2 regions of the Pseudomonas sp. Fl5BN2 genome follow, and region 1 is predicted to be linked to the other one. Evidence: predicted binding sites of a transcription regulator. Region 1 holds the regulator's gene; the other holds the start of a gene.
The links. The regulator sigma-54, encoded in region 1, starts transcription at its own class of promoters, with help from an activator protein. The targets are predictions, from matches to a motif close to ANTGGCATNNANNTTGCTNT.

Region 1 (11,959 bases):
AGCAGGACTCTGACGGGGGGCTTCTATATAGATGTGGGTTACACGGTTCTGAAGCTAGGGATGGGCGAAGATCTCGGTCACCCCGGAAACCTCGGCGATCTCGCGCATGTCCTCGGGCAGAGCACGAATACTCACCGCCTTGCCGAGACCCTGGGCATCACGGATGAACGCCAGCAACAGGGCAAGACCGACGCTGCTGGACTTTTCCACCGCCGAGCAATCCAGTACCAGCGCCGACGCCGGGCTCGACTTGATCAGCGCCTGGCCCTGCTTGCGCAGGCCCGGGCCGCTGCGGTAGTCCAGCACGCCACTGATCAGCAACTCTCCAGCATCACCAAGGCGTACGGCGGAGTCACTCATTGCGCAGCCTTTTGTGCAGTGCCTTCGGTAGCTTCCTTGGCCTTGGCCACTTCGCCAGCCCAGCCGTCGATGGTCTTGTCCAGATTATTGCCGTTGCGCTGCATGGCATCGGCGAACTGATCACGGAACAGCTTGCCGATATTGATGCCGTTGATGATCACGTTACGCACTTTCCACTCGTCGTTGAGCTTTTCCAGGGTGTAGGACACCGGGTAGATCGCCCCGTTGTTGCCCTTGACCTGCATATCAACGCTGGTACGGGTGCCGCTTTCATCCTTGGCCGGAGAAACCGTGATGCCCTGGTTGTTGTACTCCAGCAAGGCGTTGCCATAGAACTGCATCAGGCTGCGCTTGAAGTTCTCCTGGAAACGCGCCATCTGCTCCGGCGTGGCCTTGCGCGAATACTTGACGGTCATGATGCTGCGGGAGATGCCATCGGCGTCCACCACAGGACCGACAATGCCGTTCAAGGCGTTGTAGAACTCGCTAGGGCTTTGCTTGTACTTCTCTTTATTGGCTGCCAGGTCGGCGAGCAGACGGTGGGTCGTGTCCTGCACCAGATCATGCGCGGAAGGCGTCCCCGCCGCGTTGGCCAACAGCGGCAAGGCCGCCAGCAGCACCAACAGACCACGTCGCAAGGTAGAGATCATCGAAAAACTCCTCATTTGGCGTCTTTGCTAACGGTATTGAGCAGGAATTTACCGATCAGGTCCTCCAGTACCAGCGACGACTGGGTGTCGTGGATGGTTCCACCATCCTTGAGCAAGGCTTCTTCCCCGCCCACGCTGATACCGATGTATTTCTCACCCAACAGGCCAGCAGTCAGGATAGATGCAGTAGAGTCAGTCGGCAGATTATCCACACGTTTTTCCAACTGCATCGTTACCCGGCCAGTGAAGCTGTCACGATCCAGATCGATCGCCGTGACCTTGCCGATGGTCACGCCGGCCATGGTCACTTTAGCCCTGACCGTCAAACCGGCAATATTGTCGAAGTAGGCATAAAGCTTATAAGTATCGGTGCTCGCTGTCGGAGACAAGCCACTGACCCGCAGGGCAAGCAACAGCAAAGCCAAGATGCCAGCCAGCAAGAATAGGCCGACACCGATTTCCAGGGTGCGGTTTTGCATCAGAAATCTCCAAACATCAAGGCGGTCAGAATAAAGTCCAAGCCGAGTACGGCCAACGAGGCATACACCACGGTCTTGGTAGTGGCACGGCTGATCCCCTCTGAGGTGGGCTCACAGTCGTAGCCTTGGAATACGGCGATCCAGGTCACTACAAAGGCAAAAACAATACTTTTGATCACACCGTTGAGCACATCACCGGTGAAGGTCACGCTGTTCTGCATATTCGCCCAGTAGGAGCCGTCATAGACCCCCAGCCAGTCGACAGCCACCCAGGAACCGCCCCAGATCCCCACGACACTGAAGATAATCGCCAGCAAGGGCAGGGAAATGAAACCGGCCCACAGACGTGGCGCAATGATGTACTTGAGCGGATCGACACCGATCATCTCCAGGCTGGAGAGTTGCTCGGTGGACTTCATGTTGCCGATTTCCGCGGTCAACGCCGAACCGGCACGCCCGGCGAACAGCAGCGCAGTGACCACCGGCCCCAACTCCCGCAGCAAGGTCAAGGCAACCATCTGCCCAACCGCCTGCTCCGAACCGTAGCTGGAGAGAATATTGAAGCCCTGCAGCGCCAGCACCATGCCGATGAAGATCCCGGACACGACAATGATCACCAGGGACATCACCCCCACCGAGTGCAACTGCTTGACCAGCAGGCCGAAACTGCCGCCGATGCCGCCACGCCCCAGCAGCGCATGAAACAGGAACAGCGTGGAACGCCCCAGTACCGCCAGGACATCGATGCCCGAGCGACCGAAGAGGCGAACCCTCTCGATTAGCGATATTTTGCGCATCAGCGCTTCCCCAGAAGATCTGCGCGGTAATCCGACGCTGGAAAGTGAAACGGTACCGGGCCGTCGGGATCGCCCTTCATGAACTGACGGATACGTGGATTATCGGAGTCCAGCAGTTCTTCGGGAGTTCCCTGGCCCAGTACCTGGCCATCACCCACTACATAGAGGTAGTCGGCAATGCTCGCGGTTTCTGCAAGATCGTGGGAAACCACAATGCTGGTAATACCCAGGGCATCGTTGAGCAGACGGATCAGGCGCACCAATACGCCCATGGCGATCGGATCCTGACCTACGAAAGGCTCGTCATACATGAGTATCTGCGGATCCAGGGCGATGGCCCGGGCCAGGGCGACCCGGCGCTTCATGCCGCCTGACAACTCGTCGGGCATCAGGTCGATGGCGCCGCGCAGGCCGACTGCCTGCAACTTGAGCAGGACGATGTCACGAATCATCTCGTCCGGCAGTTGGGTGTGCACCCGCAATGGAAAGGCCACGTTCTCGAAGACGTCGAGGTCGGTAAACAGCGCGCCACTCTGGAACAACACGCCCATTTGCTTGCGCGCGTCGAACAGATCGCTGCGCGAGAGGGTCGGCAGGTTCTGGCCGTTGACCCACACTTCACCGCCGCTGGGCCGCAGTTGCATGCCCATCAAGCGCAACAGGGTGGTTTTCCCGCAGCCGGAAGGCCCCATGATCCCGGTGACCTTGCCCCGCGGAATACGAATATCCACGTTATTGAAAATGCTGCGCGTACCGCGCTTGAAGGACAGTCCCTTCAGCTCGACCGCGTAAGCGTTATCGGCACTCATCTAAACTCCTTGCGATGCAGCCTATCACTCGGACGCTTGGCTCCCTGCCGGGAGTACATGCCTCTGGGCAGGCCGAACTGGCGGCGAACTATATCACTGCTGATACGGAGCCCCCAAGGCCGAAGCCGCCACCGTTCAGGTCGACGACAGGCAAAATAGGAGGATTCCTAGCAAGCAGTAGACAAAGGCTGACGAACTTGCGTGAGGGATTTGCTCATTACCGCTATAATCGCCGCCTTTTCATCGGGCTATACGATTTCAGACATGAGCCAATCCAGCGACCTGATTCAATCAGCACAACGCACCATCCGCCTCGAACTTCAGGCAGTAGAAGGCTTGCTGCCCCATATCGACGCAGATTTCGTACGCGCTTGCGAGATGATTCTGGCCAGCAAAGGCCGCGTAGTAGTGGTCGGCATGGGCAAATCCGGGCATGTCGGCAACAAGATCGCCGCCACCCTGGCGAGCACCGGCACCACGGCTTTCTTTGTCCATCCAGCCGAGGCCAGCCACGGCGATATGGGCATGATCACCCGTGACGACGTGATCCTGGCCCTCTCCAACTCCGGCTCCACCAACGAAATCGTCACCCTGCTGCCGCTGATCAAGCGCCTGGGCATCCAGTTGATCAGCCTTACCGGCAACCCAGAGTCCCCGCTGGCCAAGGCCGCCGATGTCAACCTCAACGTCCACGTCGAGCACGAAGCCTGCCCGCTGAACCTGGCGCCAACCTCTTCGACCACTGCCGCCCTGGTGATGGGCGACGCCCTGGCCGTGGCCCTGCTGGAAGCCCGCGGCTTCACCGCCGAAGACTTCGCGTTCTCCCACCCAGGCGGAGCCCTGGGCCGCCGCCTGCTGCTCAAGGTCGAGAATGTCATGCACGAAGGTTCCGACCTGCCACACGTGCAGCGGGGCACCCTGCTCAAGGACGCACTCATGGAGATGACCCGCAAGGGCTTGGGCATGACCGTCATTCTGGAAAACGATGGCCGCCTGGCCGGGATTTTCACCGACGGCGATCTGCGTCGCACCCTGGATCGCGCCATTGATATTCATCACGCCACCATCGACTCGGTCATGACCCCTCATGGCAAGACTGCACGTGCCGATATGCTGGCCGCTGAAGCCCTGAAAATCATGGAAGACCATAAAATCAGCGCCCTGGTGGTGGTGGACAAGGAAGACCGGCCGATCGGCGCCTTGAACATGCACGACCTGTTGCGCGCGGGAGTCATGTAATGAATACCGACCTGCTGCAACGCGGTAAAAACATCAAGCTGGCGATTTTTGACGTCGACGGCGTACTGACCGACGGTCGCCTGTACTTCCTCGAAGACGGCAGCGAGTTCAAGACCTTCAACACCCTAGACGGCCAGGGCATCAAGATGCTCATGGCGGCCGGGGTGCAGACCGCGATCATCAGCGGGCGCAAGACCCCGGTGGTGGAGCGTCGGGCCAAGAACCTGGGGATCCCCCACCTGTATCAGGGCCGCGAAGACAAACTGGTGGTACTGGACGAACTTCTTGCCCAACTCAACCTAAGCTATGAACAGGTCGCCTATCTGGGCGACGACCTGCCCGATCTGCCGGTGATCCGCCGTGTCGGCCTGGGCATGGCGGTCGCCAACGCAGCGGGTTTTGTTCGTGAACACGCCCACGGCACCACCGTGGCTCGCGGCGGCGAAGGAGCTGCCCGAGAGTTCTGCGAGCTGATCCTGCGCGCCCAGGATCGCCTTGAAGCAGCCAACGCCGCTTACCTATAGAGCCTTCCAATGCTGAGTAAAAAGATTCGCAACATACTGATCTTCGGGACTATCGCCCTGCTGTTTGCAGCGGTCGGTTACTGGAACATCAGCCCTGAACGTTTCCTCGACAAGCCCGTGGTACAGGTCGACGAAAACGCCATCGACTATTACGTGATCAACGCCCGCAGCGTGCAGTATTTGCCCGACGGCAAGCTGCAGTATGAAATGACCTCGGACAAGGTCGAGCACGTCAAGGCCAGCGAAGTGACCCTGCTGACCAAACCGGACCTGCAGATGTACCGCGGCACTACCTTCCCCTGGCATGTCCAGAGCGAGCGCGGCGAAGTCAACCCGGACGGCACTGAAGTCGAATTGATCGATTCGGTACGGGTTTCCCGCACCGACGAAAGAAATCGCAACCTGCTGATCACCACGACCCGCATGACAGTATTCCCGCAGAAGCAATATGCGCAGACCGAGCAAGCCGTTAGAATTGACGGCGCCGGCGGCGTGACTACGGCGAAGGGAATGAAAGCGTATTTGAAAGACGGCAGGATGAACCTGCTATCGAACGTAAGAGGACAGTATGAGGCTCGTTAAAACCCTCCCGATTTTGCTCAGTCTGGGCGCAGCACTGGGAAGCGTGAGCGCCTGGGCTCTGCCGAACGATAGCCAACAGCCAATCCGCATCCAGGCCGACGACGCCCAGCTCGATGACAAGAATGGCGTGGCCACCTACAAGGGCGATGTAATCATCACCCAGGGTTCGATGAAGATCACCGGCAACACCGTGACCATCACCCGGTCAAAAACCGGCGAAATCGACGTGGTGACCTCCGTGGGCAACCTGGCGTATTTCGAGCAACTGCAGAAACAGACCGACCCGAAACCGGTCCAGGCCTACGCCGTGACCATCCAGTACCATGCCCAGCAGAACCGCATCGTACTGATCGACAAGGCCAAGGTTATCAACGACGGCAACACCACCGAAGGCGAGAAAATCGTCTACGACACCGTCAAGCAAGTGGCTAACGCCGGTCGCGCCAATGGCACCTCGGTCACCGCGCCGCGTCCGCGGATCGACATGGTCATCCAGCCGAAAAAGAAAACCGACGAGCAAAAGGCCCAGTAATGGCAACTCTAAAAGCCCAGCACTTGGCCAAGAGCTACAAGAGCCGCCAGGTCGTGCGTGATGTCAGCCTGTCCATCGACAGCGGTCAGATCGTCGGCCTGCTCGGCCCCAACGGTGCCGGCAAGACTACCTGCTTCTACATGATCGTCGGCCTGGTCCAGGCCGATCAGGGCCGCGTCCTGATCGACGACCTGGATGTCAGCCACCAACCGATGCACGGCCGCGCCCGCGCGGGTATCGGCTATCTGCCCCAGGAAGCCTCGATCTTCCGCAAGCTGTCGGTGGCCGACAACATCATGGCCATCCTCGAGACCCGCAAGGAACTCGACAAGGCCGGTCGCCGTCAGGAACTGGAAAGCCTGCTGCAGGAATTCCACATCAATCACATCCGCGACAACCTCGGCATGAGCCTGTCCGGCGGTGAACGCCGCCGAGTGGAAATCGCCCGGGCCCTGGCCACCGCCCCCAAGTTCATCCTTCTGGACGAACCGTTCGCCGGCGTAGACCCGATCTCGGTTGGCGACATCAAGCAGATCATCCACCACCTGAAGGCCAAGGGCATTGGGGTACTGATCACCGACCACAACGTCCGGGAGACTCTGGACATCTGTGAGACCGCCTACATCGTCAACGACGGGCAACTGATCGCCGAAGGCGATGCCGAGACCATCCTGGCCAACGAACTGGTCAAGGAAGTCTACCTGGGCCATGAGTTCCGCCTGTAAGGGCTGAGGTGTTGGGCTGGACGCCAGAGCGCCGGGAACAATAATTCCCTACAAACTTTATTGTTACAGCGCTCTAGGCAAACACTTCAGTTTCAGGCATATAATTTGCTTATGTTTGGCGCTCCGGCGCCCTGTAGTGGATGGCGCATGTGCGCCGGCAAATAAGGTGTTAAGCCCCTGCCATGAAACCATCGCTAGTCCTGAGAATGGGCCAGCAGCTGACGATGACACCGCAGCTGCAACAGGCCATCCGCCTGCTCCAATTGTCGACCCTGGACCTGCAACAGGAAATCCAGGAAGCGCTGGAGTCCAACCCGATGCTCGAACGCCAGGAAGAAGGCGACGACTTCGACAACAGCGATCCTTTGGCCGACAACACCGAGTCCAAGCCCAACACCGAGATCCAGGAACCCTCCTACCAGGAAACCGCCCCTACGGTGGATAACCTCGAGGACGGTGAGTGGAGCGAACGCATCCCCAACGAACTGCCGGTGGATACCGCCTGGGAAGATGTCTACCAGACCAGCGCCAGCAGCCTGCCTAGCAGCGATGATGACGAGTGGGACTTCACTACCCGCACGTCGGCCGGTGAAAGCCTGCAAAGCCACCTGCTCTGGCAACTGAACCTGGCTCCGATGTCGGACACCGACCGCCTGATTGCCGTAACCCTGATCGATTGCATCAACAATCAGGGCTACCTGGACGAAACCCTCGAGGAAATTCTCGAGGCCTTCGATCCCGAACTGGACATTGAGCTGGACGAAATCGAAGCCGTCCTGCACCGCATCCAGCAATTCGAACCGGCCGGTATCGGCGCCCGCAACCTGGGCGAATGCCTGCTGCTGCAATTGCGCCAACTGTCGACGAAAACCCCTTGGCTGAGCGAAGCCCAACGCCTGGTCAGTGACTACATCGACCTGCTGGGCAGCCGCGACTACAGCCAACTGATGCGCCGCATGAAACTCAAGGAGGACGAGCTGCGCCAGGTCATCGAGCTGGTGCAGAGCCTCAACCCGCGTCCAGGCTCACAGATCGAATCCAGCGAAGCCGAATACGTGGTTCCGGACGTCATCGTGCGCAAGGACAACGAACGCTGGCTGGTGGAGCTGAATCAGGAGTCCGTGCCACGCCTGCGAGTCAATGCCCAGTACGCCGGTTTTGTGCGTCGGGCCGACACCAGCGCCGACAACACCTTCATGCGCAACCAACTGCAGGAAGCCCGCTGGTTCATCAAGAGCCTGCAGAGCCGCAACGAAACCCTGATGAAAGTGGCCACCCAGATCGTCGAGCACCAGCGCGGCTTTCTCGAGTACGGTGACGAGGCAATGAAGCCGTTGGTGCTGCATGACATCGCCGAAGCGGTGGGTATGCACGAATCGACGATTTCCCGGGTAACCACGCAAAAATTCATGCATACCCCACGGGGCATATATGAGCTGAAATACTTTTTCTCCAGCCACGTCAGCACCTCGGAAGGCGGTGAATGCTCGTCCACCGCGATCCGCGCGATCATCAAAAAACTGGTGGCTGCGGAAAATCAGAAAAAGCCGTTGAGTGACAGCAAGATCGCTGGTTTACTGGAGGCACAAGGCATTCAGGTAGCCCGCCGTACCGTCGCCAAGTATCGCGAATCCCTTGGGATTGCGCCTTCCAGCGAACGGAAGCGGTTGATTTGACCGCAGGGCTGGCCACAGCGTTTCAGGGGCAGGCAACCCAGCCTGCCGCTTTATGCACTGGCAACGAAGGAGAAGCTGTATGCAAGTCAACATCAGTGGACACCAACTCGAAGTGACTGAACCTCTGCGCGCTTACATCGGCGAAAAACTCGACCGGCTGGAGCGGCATTTCGACAAGATTACCAATGTGCAGGTCACCATGGCTGTCGAGAAGTTGAAGCAGAAAATCGAAGCCACCTTGCACATCCACGGTGGGGAGGTCGTCGCCAATGCAGAACATGACGATATGTATGCCGCAATCGACCTGCTCACGGACAAGCTTGACCGTCAACTGAAAAAGCATAAGGAAAAGCACCTCCACCTTCTCCAAGGCACGGGTCGCTAACACTCTCCCCCCATGATCCGACTTGAAAGTATCCTGACCCCCGGCCGTTCCTTGGTGAACGTGCCGGGCGGCAGTAAAAAACGCGCACTCGAACAAATTGCCAACCTGATCAGCCGTGAAGTGCCCGATCTGGAGATGCAGGATGTCTACGAGAGCCTGATCGCCCGTGAAAAACTCGGTTCTACCGGTTTTGGCAACGGCATCGCGATTCCCCACTGCCGCCTCAAAGGCTGCGAGTCCCCCATCAGTGCCCTGATGCACCTGGACGCACCGATCGATTTCGACGCCATCGACGGCGCCCCGGTCGATCTGCTGTTCGTCCTGCTAGTCCCGGAAGCTGCCACCGACGCACACCTGGAACTGCTCAGGCAGATCGCCAGCATGCTCGATCGCAAGGAAGTCCGTGACCGGCTGCGCAGTGCCACCAGCAACGAAGCCTTGTATCAGGTTGTTCTGGACGAGCAAAACGGTCAGTAATCATGCGCTTGATCATCGTCAGCGGCCGTTCCGGCTCAGGTAAAAGCACCGCCCTCGACGTTCTTGAGGATCACGGCTACTACTGCATCGACAACCTTCCAGCCGGCTTGCTGCCCGAGCTGGCCGAACGTGCGTTGATTCACACTGAACTGGCCCAACCGCTGGTGGCAGTATCCATTGACGCACGCAATCTGCCCAGCCACCTGTCGCGCTTCCCCGAGCTGTTGGAAGAAGTGCGCAGTCGGCATATCCAGTGCGATGTGCTCTATCTGGACGCCGATGAAGAAACCTTGCTCAAGCGCTTCTCGGAAACCCGCCGCCGGCATCCCCTGAGTAGCGCCAATCGCTCACTGGCGGAAGCCATCCACGACGAAACCCAGTTACTGGGACCGATCGTCGATCTGGCGGACCTCAAGGTCAACACCACCAATCTGAACCTCTACCAACTGCGGGATACCATCAAGCTGCGGTTGCTGAATCAGCCCGAGCCTGGCACCGCATTCCTGGTGGAGTCCTTCGGTTTCAAACGCGGCATGCCGGTAGACGCCGATCTAGTGTTCGATGTGCGCTGCCTGCCCAACCCGTACTGGAAGCCTGAACTGCGCGCCCAATCCGGATTGGACGCTCCCGTGGCCGAGTACCTGGCCGCCCAGCCTGATGTCGAAGAGATGTTCCAGGACATCTCCAGCTACCTGCTCAAGTGGTTGCCGCGCTTTGCCGCCAGCAACCGCGCCTATGTAACCATTGCCATTGGCTGCACTGGCGGGCACCACCGCTCCGTGTACCTGACTGAGCGTCTCGGCCAGGTCCTGCAAAAATCCCTGAAGAACGTCCAGGTTCGCCACCGCGACCTTAGCTGAAAGGATCTACCCCGCGATGCCAGCTCTGGAAATTGAGATCATCAACAAGCTGGGCCTGCATGCCCGTGCCTCTGCCAAATTTGTCGGTGTGGCCGGGCAGTTTCCCTGTCAGATTCGCGCCGGCAGAACCCCGGAAACCATGGTTGATGGCAAGAGCATCATGGCCATGATGATGCTCGCTGCCGGTAAGGGCACCAAAATCCACCTGAAAACCGAGGGTGAGCAAGAGCAAGAGGCACTGGATGCGCTGGTGAAACTGATCAACAACTACTTCGACGAAGGCGAGTAGCCCTCGCCGGACCACTCGCATGCGGCACTCAGGCGAGCGCCGTGTCCATCACCATCATCAGACAAAAGCCGATACACAAGCCGAGGCTGGCGAGCTTTTCGTGACCATTGCGCCGGGACTCGGGGATCACTTCATGAGTCACCACCAACAGCATGGCACCAGCCGCCAGGGCCAGCCCCAAAGGTAAAAGCACCTCTGCCAAACTGACCAGCCAGGCGCAGAGCAAGGCAAAGACCGGCTCTACCAAGCCTGAAGCCGCACCGATCAGGAACGCCTTGACCCGCGACATCCCCGCCCCCGCCAGCACCAGGGCAATTACCAGCCCTTCCGGCACGTCCTGCAGGGCAATCCCCATGGCCAGGCTGTCCGCATCGGGCATTCCCCCGCCCGCCGATACCCCGACCGCCATCCCTTCCGGAATGTTGTGAGCAATGATGGCAAACACAAATAGCCAGATTCTCGGGGCAATGACTGGATGCTCGGGAGTACCCACCAGCGTTTCCGGACTGCCTGCTGAGACCTTGCGGTCCACCAGGAACAGTCCGAAAGCACCGAGCATGATGCCGAGACTGATCAGGCCGCTGGAGCTCCAGGCCGACAAGCCCAGGCTCTGAGCGGCAGCGATACCCGGAACGATCAACGAAAACGCTGTCGCCGCCAACATCACGCCGGCCCCAAAGCCGAGCAAGGTGTCACTCACGGCCACCGGCATTCTGCGGATCACCAATACCGGGACAGCCCCCAACGCCGTGCCCAATGCGCAGATCGATCCTCCCTGCAATGCCCGCAATAATCGCGGTTCCAGATTAAGCCAGCTCAGCCCTTGAGCCACCAGCAATGCGGTACCCGCCAACAGCAACAGCGAACCGAAGGCATAACGAAACATCCGTCCGCTGCTGATCGCCAGTGTTTCAGTGCCCATAGTCGGCCTTAGTTCTTATTGGTAGAAAATCTCAAGCCATCGCGGCCTGATAGCGTTGAGCAACTTCCGGCCAGTTGATGACGTTGTAAAAGGCATTGATGTACTCGGGTCGCCGGTTCTGATAACGCAGGTAATAGGCGTGCTCCCAGACGTCCAAGCCCAAAATCGGCGTGTTGCCATTCATCAGTGGACTGTCCTGATTGCCGCTGCTCTCCACCACCAGCTTTTTCCCCGGTGTCACACTAAGCCAGGCCCAGCCACTGCCGAAGCGAGTCAACGCGGCCTTGGTGAAGGCGTCCTTGAAACTCTCGAAGCCACCCAACTGCTGCTCGATTGCCTGCCCCAGAGCGCCCTCTGGCTTGCCGCCGCCCGCAGGCGTCATCACCGCCCAGAACAGCGAGTGGTTGGCATGACCACCGCCCTGATTGATCACCGCAGCACGGAGTTTTTCCGGCAATTGTTGAATACTGGCCACCAGCTTTTCCACTTCCCACCCTGCCCACTCAGTGCCCTCCACAGCGGCATTGAGATTGTTGATGTAGGTCTGATGGTGCTTGGTGTAGTGAATTTCCATGGTCTGCGCATCGATGTGCGGTTCCAGGGCGTCGTAGGCGTAAGGCAAGGCAGGCAAGGTAAAGGACATATTCAGTGCA
Region 2 (11,959 bases), on a different contig from region 1:
TACGATACTGTCGATGCCTTCAAGGATGTGGCGGCAAGCGGGAGGGCGATCATTCAGTTCGATCATCTCGGTAGTGGATTCTCCACCCGCATGGTGGATAAGGATCCGTCATTCTGGACGGTTGAGCTGTTTCTGGAGGAACTGGACAACCTGCTGGATCACTTGCGCATCAGTCAGGGTTACGCGCTGCTTGGGCACTCCTGGGGAGGCGTGCTGGCCAGTGAGCATGCAGTATTGACCCCCTCGGGCCTGCGGGCCTTGATCATTGCCAATGCTCCAGCCGATATGCGCACCTGGGAGGCTGAAACCCTTCGATTACGCGAAGCTTTGCCGGAAGAGGTTCGGCAGGTGTTGATCCGGCACGAGCAGGCCGGGACGCTCCAGAGCGCCGAATCTGTGCAGGCTTCGCAAGTGTATTTTGAGCGACACGTCTGTCGACTCCGGCCATGGCCCGAAGAGGTGGTGCAGATGTTTGCCAGAGGACGTTGCGACAGTGCGATGGGCGGTGCGGCTCAGCGTGCTGAAGACTTCCCACTCCTGGGTAATCTACGGGACTGGAGCATTGTCGAGCGTTTGTCTCGTATCCAGATACCGACCCTATTGATCTCCGGACGCTATGACGAAGCCACTCCAACGGTGGTCAAGCCCTATCTGGAGAATATCCCAGACATCCGCTGGGCCTTGTTCGAAAGCTCCAGCCACATGCCCCATGTCGAGGAGCGAGTCGCTTGCATGGGGACCGTGGTGAGCTTTCTGGATGAGTGCTTGTAAGCGAGCAACCACTGGATCAGCGACCCGCACGTCCCACTACATTGCGTAGTGTGGCGTGCGGGGTTTCAGGCGCTTAGTGCAACTTCAAGCGTGGATCTGTGCCTCGTCCAATCCGGCTGCCAAGCATCAGCATCGCGGTGCGGAAGACGCCGTACAGCGCCATCTGGTGCATGCGGTACAGCGAGATGTAGAACATCCGTGCGAGCCAGCCTTCCAGCATTACGCTGCCGGTCAGGTTGCCCATCAGGTTGCCTACCGCCGAGAAGCGCGACAGCGAGATCAGCGAGCCGTAGTCGGTGTACTTGTAGGTCGGCAGGTCCTTGCCTTCAATGCGCAGCTTCAACGACTTGGCCAGCAACGACGCCTGCTGATGCGCGGCCTGTGCCCGTGGTGGCACGTTACGGTCGCTGCCCGGCTGCGGGCAGGCGGCGCAGTCGCCGAAGGCGAAGATGTTCTCGTCGCGGGTGGTCTGCAGAGTCGGCAGTACCTGGAGTTGGTTGATGCGGTTGGTCTCCAGGCCATCGATATCCTTGAGGAAGCCCGGTGCACGGATACCCGCCGCCCACACCTTGAGGCTGGCGGCAATGGTCTGGCCATCGGCAGTGATGAGACTGTCGGCGGTCACTTCGCTGACCGAGGCGTTGGTCAGGACCTTGACCCCAAGTCTCTCCAGGGTTTTGTGCACCGGTCCGCTGATGCGCTCGGGCAGGGCCGGCAACACCCGTGGCCCGGCCTCGATCAGGGTGATGTGCATGTTTTCCGGTTGAATCCGGTCCAGGCCGTAGGCGGCCAGTTCGTGCGCGGCGTTGTGCAACTCCGCCGCCAGCTCCACACCGGTGGCACCCGCGCCGACGATGGCCACGCTGATCTGTTCCACTGCATCGGTTTGCCCTGCGTGGGCCCGCAGGTAGTGGTTGAGCAGTTGCTGATGGAAACGCTCGGCCTGTTTACGGGTGTCGAGGAACAGGCAATGTTGGGCCGCGCCCTGGGTGCCGAAGTCGTTTGTAGTGCTGCCTACGGCGATCACCAGGGTGTCGTAGCCCAGCTCGCGGGCCGGCAACAGCTCCACGCTTTCTTCGTCGTAGGTGGCAGCCAGCTGGATCTTTTTCTGCTGACGATCGAGCCCGCTCATACGTCCCAGCTGGAACTCGAAATGGTTCCATTTTGCTTGGGCAACATAATTGAGTTCGTCTTCGGAAGAGTTCAGCGAACCAGCGGCCACTTCATGCAGCAGCGGTTTCCAGATGTGGGTCAGGTTGGCGTCCACCAGCATCACGCTGGCGGTGCCGCGCTTGCCCAGAGTCTTACCCAGGCGGGTCGCCAACTCCAGGCCGCCGGCGCCGCCGCCAACGATGACAATACGATGAGTCATGGGGATATCTCGCAAGGCTAAAAGAAATCGGGGCAGTCAACCGAGCGAGCGCGATGCAGCTCATAGCGTCAGGTAACTGATGAAACGGCTCAACAGGCCCAGGGCGACGGTCACCACCACGACCACCACGAGGAGCATCCACGGCCGGAAGGGCCGGCGCTCGACTCGATGCTGGGGCAGTTGTAGGTATTCTTCGACATGGCGTTGGTCGTCGGGGTTCAGACGGCTGCTCATAAAAGGCCTCGTCAGGTAGACGTTGCAACTCGAAGGAATGTTACAGAGCGGTGTAATCCGCACTTGTAACGGAGCATAGCCGCTGCTGCGTGGGGCTCGAGGGCGAGATTCCGGTGTTGGCTGGCAAGTGGGCTTTTTTACCATTGCCGAGCAAATTCCGCCATGCCCACGCAAGGCTGATTGACGGGTTTTACAAACTGATGCCGACGTCGAAAACGATGCTGCGCCCCAGGTTATTGCGCAGAAACTCCGGAGCATCCGGGTGCGCGAACAGTACCCGGGCGAAGGTCGGCCCCACCAGGGATAACGAGCGCCAGCCCTGGCGCAGGTATTCGGTGGGCGGCGGGAAGTGGCTGTTCAGGTCCAGCACTTCGCGCTTCAGGGCTGCGAAGGCAATGATGTCCAGCTCCCCGAGGTTCATCCCACGCTCCTGGTAGTTGTGGGCTTTCTTGCGCAAGGTCGGCGCCAGGCGCAGCAGTAATTCGTTGGCCGGGATGCGCTTGGGCTTGGCTTCGCGGCGTACCAGCTGGCTCAGGGAAAACGCACTGCGTCGGCGTTGCAGTTCAACACGCCATTCATCGTTGAGCCGACGGCCTTCGTCTAGAACGAAAAACACTTCGAAGCTGGCTTCGCGAAACAGCACATCCGGCGGCTCCTGCCCGGCGGCGGTGAACTCGTCATTGCGGTAGGGAATATTCAGGCCTTGCAGCAGGCGCTGGCAGACCCAACGCTCACGCTCCCATTTGCGGGCATTGGACAGGAACGCGTTGGCTTGTTCGGCCTGGATGGTAAGCAGGCGCAAAAAATCTGAGTCATCCATATCCCCAAGCTTAGCGCCCAAATGTGACCTTAAAAACCAGGGCCTTGGAAAAAAGCGTCCGAAGGCGCTGTTCTGAGGTACTTATGGACCGTGCTGGAGCCTGGTCAGGGGCGGTGTAGACTGTTTGCCGTGCAATCGATCAATAAGGAGTGTGCCGTGAAGCGCTGGTCAATTCTGTTGCTGGGCCTGTTGCCGTTATGGGCCCAGGCCCTTGAAATCGGCGAGCGTCTGGCGCCCTGGACCTTGCTCGATCAGTACGATCAGGCCTACAGCCTCGATAGCCAGGCCAAGGTCCTGTTGGTGGCGCGTAGCATGGACGCGGCCAAGGTGGTGAATGCGGCGCTCAAGGACCAGCCCAAGGGTTATCTGCAGGCGCGCCATGGCATCTTTGTCGCGGATATCCAGCGTATGCCGACACTGATTGCCAAGATGTTCGCGGTACCGGCCATGCGTGACTATCCCTATCGGGTGATGCTCGACCGGGACGGCCGGGTGGTTCCGCGTTACCCAGGCGCCGAGGACAAGGTCCTGTGGTTGCAACTGCAAGAGGGCCAACTGGTTGGCCGGCAGGAATACGCTACCGCCGAGCAGTTGGCTGAGGCCCTGGAGCGGCTCCAGCCATGATCAGTTCGGCACTGCTGTCGTCGCAGAGCCTGATCTTCGGTTGGCTGCTGTATGTGCCGCTGCTGCTCTGGGCGGTGTGGCGGGCGCCGTGGGTCGAGTTGTTCACCGACAGTCGTCGTCAGCATCTGCTGTTCGGTACGGTATTCGCCTTGTTCCTGCTGTGGCTGGTTCGTCGGGACTTCGATACCGGAGTGTCCTACCACTTCATCGGCATGACCGCGGTGACCTTGCTGCTGGACTGGCCGCTGGCGATAGTTGGAGGTTTGATTGCGCAACTTGGATTGTTGGCTCTGGGCCGCCAGGACCTGGCGGCGCTAGGGGTCAATGGCGTTCTGCTGATTCTGCTGCCGGTGGCGGTGACCGAGGCTTGTGCCTGGCTGGTGGAGCGGGCCCAGCCGCGTAATCCCTTCGTGTATATCTTCTGTTCCGGGTTCTTTGCCGCGGCACTGTCGGCGCTGTTGTGCCTGCTATGTGGCCTTGGGCTCTTGTGGTTCGACGAGCGTTTCGTCATGCCTGAGTGGCTGGAAGACTTCGTCGGCTATCTATGGCTGATCATTTTTCCGGAGGCGTTCATCAACGGCATGGTGATCAGTGCCCTGGTGGTGTTCTGCCCGGAATGGCTGGAAACCTTCAATCGCACCCGGTACCTGGCCGCGCCCTGGAAAGACGAGGAACCGCGCCCTTGATCCATATCAACCCCGAGGTTTCGGCCGGGCTGCATGCTCGGCAAAAATCTCAGGAGTGCGATCATGAGTGTCTACCAGTGGGCGCGGCAGGAAGTGCGTGACAGTCTGCAAGGTGCCCAGCAGGAAGGGTTCGAGCCAGGGTTGAGCTTGCGCGCCCTGCTCAGTGCGGTGGTGCAGCAGAGCAAGAGCGTGCGCAGTATTGAAGACCTGGCGGACGAGTTGCAGTTCCTCGCGGAAAACCTCGACGACGATCAGGACTACAGCTTCATGCGGCCCTGACTGGCGTCAGACTGAGCACTCAGTGAGCGCGGGGCGGCAGCTCTTCGGAGAACAGGTCGTCCTCGGCATCCGGGCTCACCGGAATCTTGTGCTCCTCGGCAGCCCAGGCTCCTAGGTCGATCAGTTTGCAACGGTCAGAACAGAAAGGCCGGTTGAGGTTGGCCGCGGTCCATTCCACGGGGGCGCCACAGGTTGGGCATTCGACGGTCAGGGATTGGCTCATGACTGGCCTCCACGCAAAGTTAGGTAAAAGTGATGCAGGCGTTCGACCTCGCTGCGCAACCAGGCGTGGTCGCGGTCGTTGACCAGCACATCGTCGGCGTGACGCAGGCGCTCCTCGCGGCTGGCCTGGGCCTGGAGGATCGCCTGGACCTGCTGTTGGCTGATCTGGTCACGCTGCAGGGTGCGTTCGATCTGCAGTTGCTGCGGTACATCGATCACCAGAATCCGTTGGGTCATCCGCGATTGGCCGGACTCGATCAGTAGCGGCGACACCAGAATCGCGTAGGGCGATTCGGCACGGGCCAGATGGTTGACGATCTCCTCGGCAATCAATGGGTGCAGCAGGGCCTCCAGCCAGCGGCGTTGCTCGGGGACTTCGAAAATCAGCTTGCGTAGGGCCGAGCGGTCCAGTTGGCCGTCGGCCTGCAGCACACCGTCACCAAAGTGTCGGGCAATCTGTTCCAGGGCCGGACGGCCGGGTTCCACCACCCAGCGAGCGGCGTGATCGGCGTCGATCACGTGCACTCCCAGGTCAATGAAGTGCTGGGCGGCGGCGCTTTTACCGCTGCCGATGCCGCCGGTGAGACCTAGGGTCCAGGGTGTGTTTACGGAGCGAGTCATTGGAAACCGACAAACTGCAAATAGAAGTTGGTTATTTGACCACCCCAGAGCAAGGCAATCCAGCCGGCAATGGCCAGAAAGGGGCCGAAGGGGATCGGCGTTGAGGTCTTTGCCTGGCGCAGGCGTAGCATGACAGTGCCAAGGATTGCCCCTGTCAGGGATGACAGGAGCAAGGTCAGTGGCAGAATTTGCCAGCCACCCCAGGCCCCGAGCATCGCCAGCAGCTTGAAGTCGCCGTGGCCCATGCCATCCTTGCCGGTCAGCAGCTTGAACAGCCAGAACACCGACCACAGGAACAGGTAGCCGATCACCGCGCCCCATAAGGCATCTTCCAGGCTGACCAGCAGGCCGAAGCTGTTGGCGATCAATCCCAGCCACAGCAGCGGCAACACCAGTACGTCCGGCAGCAACTGGTGATCGGCGTCGATCAGGCCCATGGCCAGCAACCCCCAGCTCAATATCAGCAAGAGGCCCGCCGGCCAGCCGAAGCCGAAGTGCCAGGCAACGAATGCCGAGATCAGGCCGCACGCCAGTTCGGTCAGCGGATAGCGCAGGCTGATGCCGGTCTTGCAGTGCGAGCAGCGACCGCGCAGCCACAGATAACTGAGCAACGGGATATTTTCCCAGGGGCGGATTGGCTGCGTGCAGTGCGGGCACTGGGAGTGGGGCAGCAGCAGGTTGTAGGGGGCAGCCGCGGGCTCAGGTGGCAGCCCCAGTACTTCGTGGGCCTGGGCTCGCCAGTCACGTTCGAGCATCTTTGGCAGGCGCCATACCAGCACGTTGAGAAAGCTGCCGATGATCAGTCCCAGTACTAGGGCCGACACCACGAATGCCAGGGGGTAAAGGGTCAGGACTTCAGTCAGGGACATGTTCAGATCGCTGTACCAAGTTGAAAGATGGGCAGGTACATGGCGACCACCAGGGTGCCGACGATACTGCCCAGAATGACCATGATCAGTGGCTCCATGAGGCTGGTCAGGCTGTCCACCAGGTTGTCCACCTCGACCTCATAGTGCGTTGCGACTTTTTCCAGCAAATGATCCAGGGTGCCGGATTCCTCGCCGATGGCCGTCATCTGGATCGCCATAGTAGGGAAGACGCCGCTGGCGCGCATTGCAAAGTTCAATTGCATGCCGCTGGCAACCTGATGGCGGATGCGCTCGACCGCTTGCCCGAAGACCTGATTGCCACTGGCCCCGGCCACTGACTCCAGGGCCTGTACCAGGGGGACACCGGCAGCGAAGGTGGTGGCCAGGGTGCGGGCATAGCGAGCCACCGCTGACTTGTGCAGCAAGGGGCCGGCCAGGGGCAGCCGCAGCAGACTGACATCCAGGCCTGCGCGCAATCGTGATGAGCGTCGATACGCCCAGCGCACTCCCAGCCCGGTTGCCAGGCTGCCGGCCAGCAACAGCCCACCGTGGCGCTGAATGAAATGCGAGAGGGCAATGACCCATTGGGTCAGCAATGGCAGTTCTGTGTGGAAACTGGCGAATAGGCTCTGGAACTGAGGGACGACCTTGAGCAACAGGATGCTGCTGACGATGATCGCTACGCCGACCACCGCCAGGGGATAGACCATGGCCTTCTTCAGTCGGGCCTTGAGGTTCGCGCTCTTTTCCTTATAGGTGGCGACCCTTTCCAGCAGGGTATCCAAAGCCCCGGCCTGTTCGCCGGCTTCCAACAGGTTGCAATACAGCTCGTCGAAATAGCGTGGGTGCCTGCGCAGTGCGGTGGCCAGGTTGGAGCCAGCCTCAATGTCGCGTTTGAGGCTGACCAGCAGCTGGCGCATCTGGGGGTGATCGAAGCTCTCGGCGATGATCTCGAAGGATTGCAGCAGCGGCACACCGGCCTGCATCAGCGTCGCTAACTGCCGGGTGAACAGGGCAATCTCCTGGGCCTTGATCCGCTGACCCAGTCGGAGCCAGGCCCTTGGCTTGCGTCTGACCCGGGTTGGGGTGATGCCCTGCTTGCGCAGTCGTGCCCTGATCAGCGCCGGATTCACCGCGCTCAGTTCGCCGCTGATTGTCTGGCCCTGACTGTCGGTGCCTTGCCAGAGATAGACACTGGCTGCGGGTGCTCTTACCGCCATGGTTCGATCCTTGATGAAACGGTGGGTTTCAGGGCCGGTGTGCCCCACGAATATTGAGCAGGCGATAGATCGCCAATGCTCCCCATACGTGTCCCGACAGGGGCATCGGCCTGGCCGTCGGGTTGCCATTGGCCTGTTGAAGCCTAGCTGCCTAGCACCTGCCGAATAGGGTCAGGGAGTGACGGAATTTGTCAGTTTGTGCGACTCCTTGCGCTCAAGGCCATGGGCTATCGCCCTTGCAGGTCACGTATCCCGCGGGTGCGGTGCTGGCACAGGGCGTGCTTCAAGCCTTGCTGATCATGCAACTTTCGTTCATGCCAGGAGGCAGCCCATGAAGAATCAATCCGCTTTTACCCTGATCGAATTGCTGGTGGTGGTGGCGATCATCGGCATTCTCGCCATGGTGGCGATGCCGCTGTATTCCAAGTATCAGGCGCGGGCCAAGGTGATTGCCGCGCTGGCTGAAGCCTCGGCCCTGAAGGTCAACATCGAGGATCTGCTGAACCAAGGGATCGACCCGACCCTGACGTTGGCCGGTGGCACAGCCCTGACTTCGAATTGCCGGATGAGTGCCGAGGGCAATGCGGCCTCCGGCGAAGGAAGCATTGCTTGCACGATCCTCAATGCCCCGGGGCCGGTGTTGAACAAGACCCTGACGCTGACCCGCTCGGCGACTTCGGGGTGGATCTGCAGCACCAGCGTGGAGGCCGACTATGTGCCCAAAGGTTGTGCTGTGGATGAGGTTTGAGCCCTGGCCTGCGAGGCCGGTGCCGGCTTGTCAGTCGGTTGCGGAAAAACCGCAACTTGCATGCAGAACGGCGAGCGGTCATGCATTTTGCATGAGTCCGGGTTTTTGTGTATTTCATAAGTAATTGATTTATAACAATATTTATTGTTTTCTGGACTTGGCACAGCACCTGCAATATTCCTCATAACCCTGCTGCCAGGACACGGCGCAGGCTTTCTAAAAGAACAGGAGTTACTCGTATGAAGAAGTTCGCTATCGCTGCTGCAACTGCTACCGCTCTGACCCTGACTCTGGCCAACGCAGCTTTTGCGCAGACCACTCAAAGCACTCAGTCGCCAATGGTTGTGGCTGCCGGTGAAATGACCAAGGCCGAAGAGGCAACCTCTGATACCTGGATCACCACTAAAGTGAAAAGCGATCTGGTAACCGAGAAAGGCATTCCTGGCACCGATATCAAGGTCGAAACCAACAAGGGCGTCGTGTCGTTGTCGTCCACTGTCGCCATCACCGAGTCGCAAAAAGCTACTGCAGTGGCGATCACCAAGAAAATCAAAGGCGTGAAGGCGGTATCCGCTGATGGCCTGAAAGCCGAGTAATCCACAAGCTTCTCGCCTGGACAGGGAGAGGGGGCGGCAGACGAGTTGAGCGATACGTCTGCCGCTTCTTTAATGGGTTCATGCGGACGATCACAAGGATGTGATCATTACAGGCCCCGGCACATTGTGTCGGGGCCTGTTCTATTGGGCGGAGGAAATACATGACCATGCTCGCTTGAGCCTGGTGTACACCTCATTCGCTATCCAGATGCAGCGGGGTGATTACCTTGCCATCGCTTTCGGCCTGGCCCAGGTTGGCATCGATGAAGTAGACCCGGTCGTCGGCCAACTGGCCTTTGTCCACCAGGAAGTCCTTGATGCTACTGGCCCGCTCCTGGCCCAGCTGGCGCAGCAACACGTCACTGCCGCTCCAGAACTTGATCAGGCCTTCACGCAGCTTGGCAGTGCGCTCGTCACGGCTGAGCTGGGTCCATTCGGCAGGAGGCTGCTGTTTCAAGCGGGTGCGGTAGATGCCTTCCAGCAACGGGGCTTTCTCGCCTTCGGGTACCTGCAACAAGGACGCCTGGGCCGGGACCTTGTCGCCGCGCCGTTGCAGAATCTTGTAGTAGTTGTACTGGTATTCCCGCTCCAGGCGCTGCTGGGCGATCAGTGGGCCATCGCTGCTCTGGGCGCTGGTGCCTTCGATCTCCAGGCGCAGGGCCGGACGCTCCTTGAGGGCCTTGGCCAAGGTGGTCAGGGCCGACTCGGATTCCTTGCTCAGTTCGCTGGAACCTGGGGCGAAGGACACATTGCTCAGATCTTCCGAGCCGCCACCAGTGATCAGGCCGCCGATGAACTTGAACGGTGCCTCGGCCGCGCGCAGTACCAAGTTGCGCAGGGTCTGCCAGACAATCGGCATGACGCTGAACTGTGGGTTGTTCAAGTCGCCAGAGATGGGCAGCTCGATGGAAATCTTGCCGTCGGTGTCTTTCAGCAAGGCCACCGCCAGACGGATTGGCAGGTCCACGGCGTCCGGGCTATCGACCTTTTCCCCCAGTTGCAGTTGCTCTACCACCAGTTTGTTCTCGGCCTTGAGTTGGCCATTGGTGATCATGTAGTGCAGATCGAGGTTGAGTCGGCCTTTGCGAATGCGGAAACCGGCGAACTTCCCGGAGTAGGGCGTCAGGGTGGTCAGCTCTACCCGTTTGAAACTGGTGGCAATGTCCAGGGCGGCCATTGGGTCGAAGGGGTTCACGCTGCCCTTGATGGTCACCGGTGCATAACGGTCGACCTTGCCCTTGACGTCCACTTCCGCCGGTTTGGCCTGGCGGCTGTCGATGGTGCCGACATGCCCGTTGAGCTGCTGGACGGCAGTAGCGAAGTTCGGTGTCAGGCTGAGGTCGGCGAAATTGGCTGAACCGTCGTTGATGGCGATTTCACCGATGTGGATGCCCAGCGCCTTGCTGGTGCTCGGGGCCGGCTTCGCTGCGGGCTTGCTGCTCTCGGGTTGGGGAATCAGCAGGTCATCGATATTGGTGGTGCGGTCATCGTTGATGATGAAGCGTGCGTAGGGCTGGGTCAGGTTGACCCGGCTGATGCTCAGGCTGTCACCGTGCTGATAGTTCAGGCCTTCTACCACCACCTGCTTCCACTTTACGAAGTCGCGGGTCTTGAGAGTATCCAGGGTGTGCAACTGCTCCACCTCGGCCCGGCCGGTGACGCTGAAGGTCAGCGGCTCGACCTTCTTCAAGTCCACCGCCAGATCGCTGCCGAGCATGCCGCTACGCAGTTCCAGGCGAATGAACGGGCTGATGTAGGACTGGGCGACACGCAGGTCGATGTCCTTGGTCTGCACCTTGAGCTTTGCGGTGATGGGGTTGAGATTGACCTCGCCGCTGGCGCTGACCTTGCCTTGTTTACCCAGGCCGGTGTCGAGCTTGAGAGTGAAGGGCGACTGGTTGAGGCTATCGAAGTTCTTCAGGTCCAGGTTCAGTGGACCGAGTTCCAGGGCCACGGCCGGTTTGGCCTGACGATCGGCCAGGTGCACCTGATAATTGCGCAGTTCTACGTCCTTGAGCAGCACCTGCCAGGGCTTGCTCGGCGCTGCCGGTTCCTTGGGGCTCTCGGCAGTGGCTGGTTGAGACGCTGTTGCAGGCTTGGCTGGTTGGCTGGCAAAGAGTTTCTGCCAGTCCAGCTGGCCGTCGGCTTCCCGGGCGGCCCAGGTTTCCAGCTTCTGGCTGCTGATCTTGCCGACAATCACTTGCTGCTTGGCCAGGTCCAACGTGGTTTCGCTGACGTCCAGGCGTTCCAGGCGTGCCAGTGGGCGACCGTCCGGAGCCTTGATCGCGAACGGCGCGATGCTGATCGAAGTATTGTCCAGCAGCAGTTCGGTTTCCTTGGCCAGGCTGAACTTGTAGTGGGTACTGAGGTTCACTACGCCGTCTTCCAGTACCAGCGGCACTGCATCGCGAACATAGGGCCACCAGGCTTTCATCTTGCCGTCGGTGACTTTCAAGGTGCCTTCGGAAGTCAGCGGGGTGACGCTGAAGTTGCCGCTCCAGTCGATCTGGCCGCCTTCGGGGCCGGTAGCCACCAGGGTCATATCGGCGCTGTCATCAGGCAGGGTGCTGAGGTTCTTCAGTTCGAATTCGAGCTTGTTGTAGATGAACTCGATGGGCTCGCTAGGGCGCAGGTCCTGAAAGTGCAGGTAGCCGCCAGCCAGCTTGATACGCTCGATGCGTACCGGGAACGGCTTGGCGTTGGGATCGCTCGGGGTTGGCTCGCTGGCGGGCAGCTTGAACAGGGCCAGGAGGTTGAGCTTGCCTTCCTTGTCGAAGAGGATCTCGGTCTTGGGTTGGTCCAGCTCGATGTCTGCCAGGTGCAGCGCACGGGTCCAGAGGCTGTCCAGCTGAAGGTTGGCATAGAGGCGTTCGAATGCCACTTGTTCCTTGCCTGGC

Region 2: a site for sigma-54 is predicted at 7,984-8,003, ahead of GV819_RS28000 (pilin). Genes of this name have one in related genera too.

What each region holds. Positions count from the first base shown of each region.
Region 1 is NZ_JAAARL010000005.1:149,456-161,414, forward strand. Features, by position in the region: gene GV819_RS08780 (STAS domain-containing protein) at 55-360, opposite strand; gene GV819_RS08785 (MlaC/ttg2D family ABC transporter substrate-binding protein) at 357-1,010, opposite strand; gene mlaD (outer membrane lipid asymmetry maintenance protein MlaD) at 1,022-1,489, opposite strand; gene mlaE (lipid asymmetry maintenance ABC transporter permease subunit MlaE) at 1,489-2,286, opposite strand; gene GV819_RS08800 (ATP-binding cassette domain-containing protein) at 2,286-3,095, opposite strand; gene GV819_RS08805 (KpsF/GutQ family sugar-phosphate isomerase) at 3,360-4,334, shown strand; gene GV819_RS08810 (KdsC family phosphatase) at 4,334-4,858, shown strand; gene lptC (LPS export ABC transporter periplasmic protein LptC) at 4,868-5,440, shown strand; gene lptA (lipopolysaccharide transport periplasmic protein LptA) at 5,427-5,972, shown strand; gene lptB (LPS export ABC transporter ATP-binding protein) at 5,972-6,697, shown strand; gene GV819_RS08830 (RNA polymerase factor sigma-54) at 6,880-8,373, shown strand; gene hpf (ribosome hibernation-promoting factor, HPF/YfiA family) at 8,453-8,758, shown strand; gene ptsN (PTS IIA-like nitrogen regulatory protein PtsN) at 8,771-9,235, shown strand; gene rapZ (RNase adapter RapZ) at 9,238-10,095, shown strand; gene GV819_RS08850 (HPr family phosphocarrier protein) at 10,112-10,384, shown strand; gene GV819_RS08855 (ZIP family metal transporter) at 10,413-11,306, opposite strand; gene GV819_RS08860 (superoxide dismutase) at 11,338-11,949, opposite strand; gene GV819_RS08865 (tetratricopeptide repeat protein) at 11,952-11,959, opposite strand, start outside.
Region 2 is NZ_JAAARL010000026.1:37,915-49,873, reverse strand. Features, by position in the region: gene GV819_RS28055 (proline iminopeptidase-family hydrolase) at 1-771, shown strand, start outside; gene GV819_RS28050 (NAD(P)/FAD-dependent oxidoreductase) at 845-2,143, opposite strand; gene GV819_RS28045 (DUF3094 family protein) at 2,204-2,377, opposite strand; gene GV819_RS28040 (DUF1780 domain-containing protein) at 2,568-3,197, opposite strand; gene GV819_RS28035 (FAD/FMN-containing dehydrogenase) at 3,354-3,821, shown strand; gene GV819_RS28030 (energy-coupling factor ABC transporter permease) at 3,818-4,507, shown strand; gene GV819_RS28025 (hypothetical protein) at 4,571-4,786, shown strand; gene yacG (DNA gyrase inhibitor YacG) at 4,806-5,009, opposite strand; gene coaE (dephospho-CoA kinase) at 5,006-5,629, opposite strand; gene GV819_RS28010 (prepilin peptidase) at 5,626-6,498, opposite strand; gene GV819_RS28005 (type II secretion system F family protein) at 6,501-7,718, opposite strand; gene GV819_RS28000 (pilin) at 8,050-8,466, shown strand; gene GV819_RS27995 (BON domain-containing protein) at 8,706-9,062, shown strand; gene GV819_RS27990 (DUF748 domain-containing protein) at 9,256-11,959, opposite strand, start outside.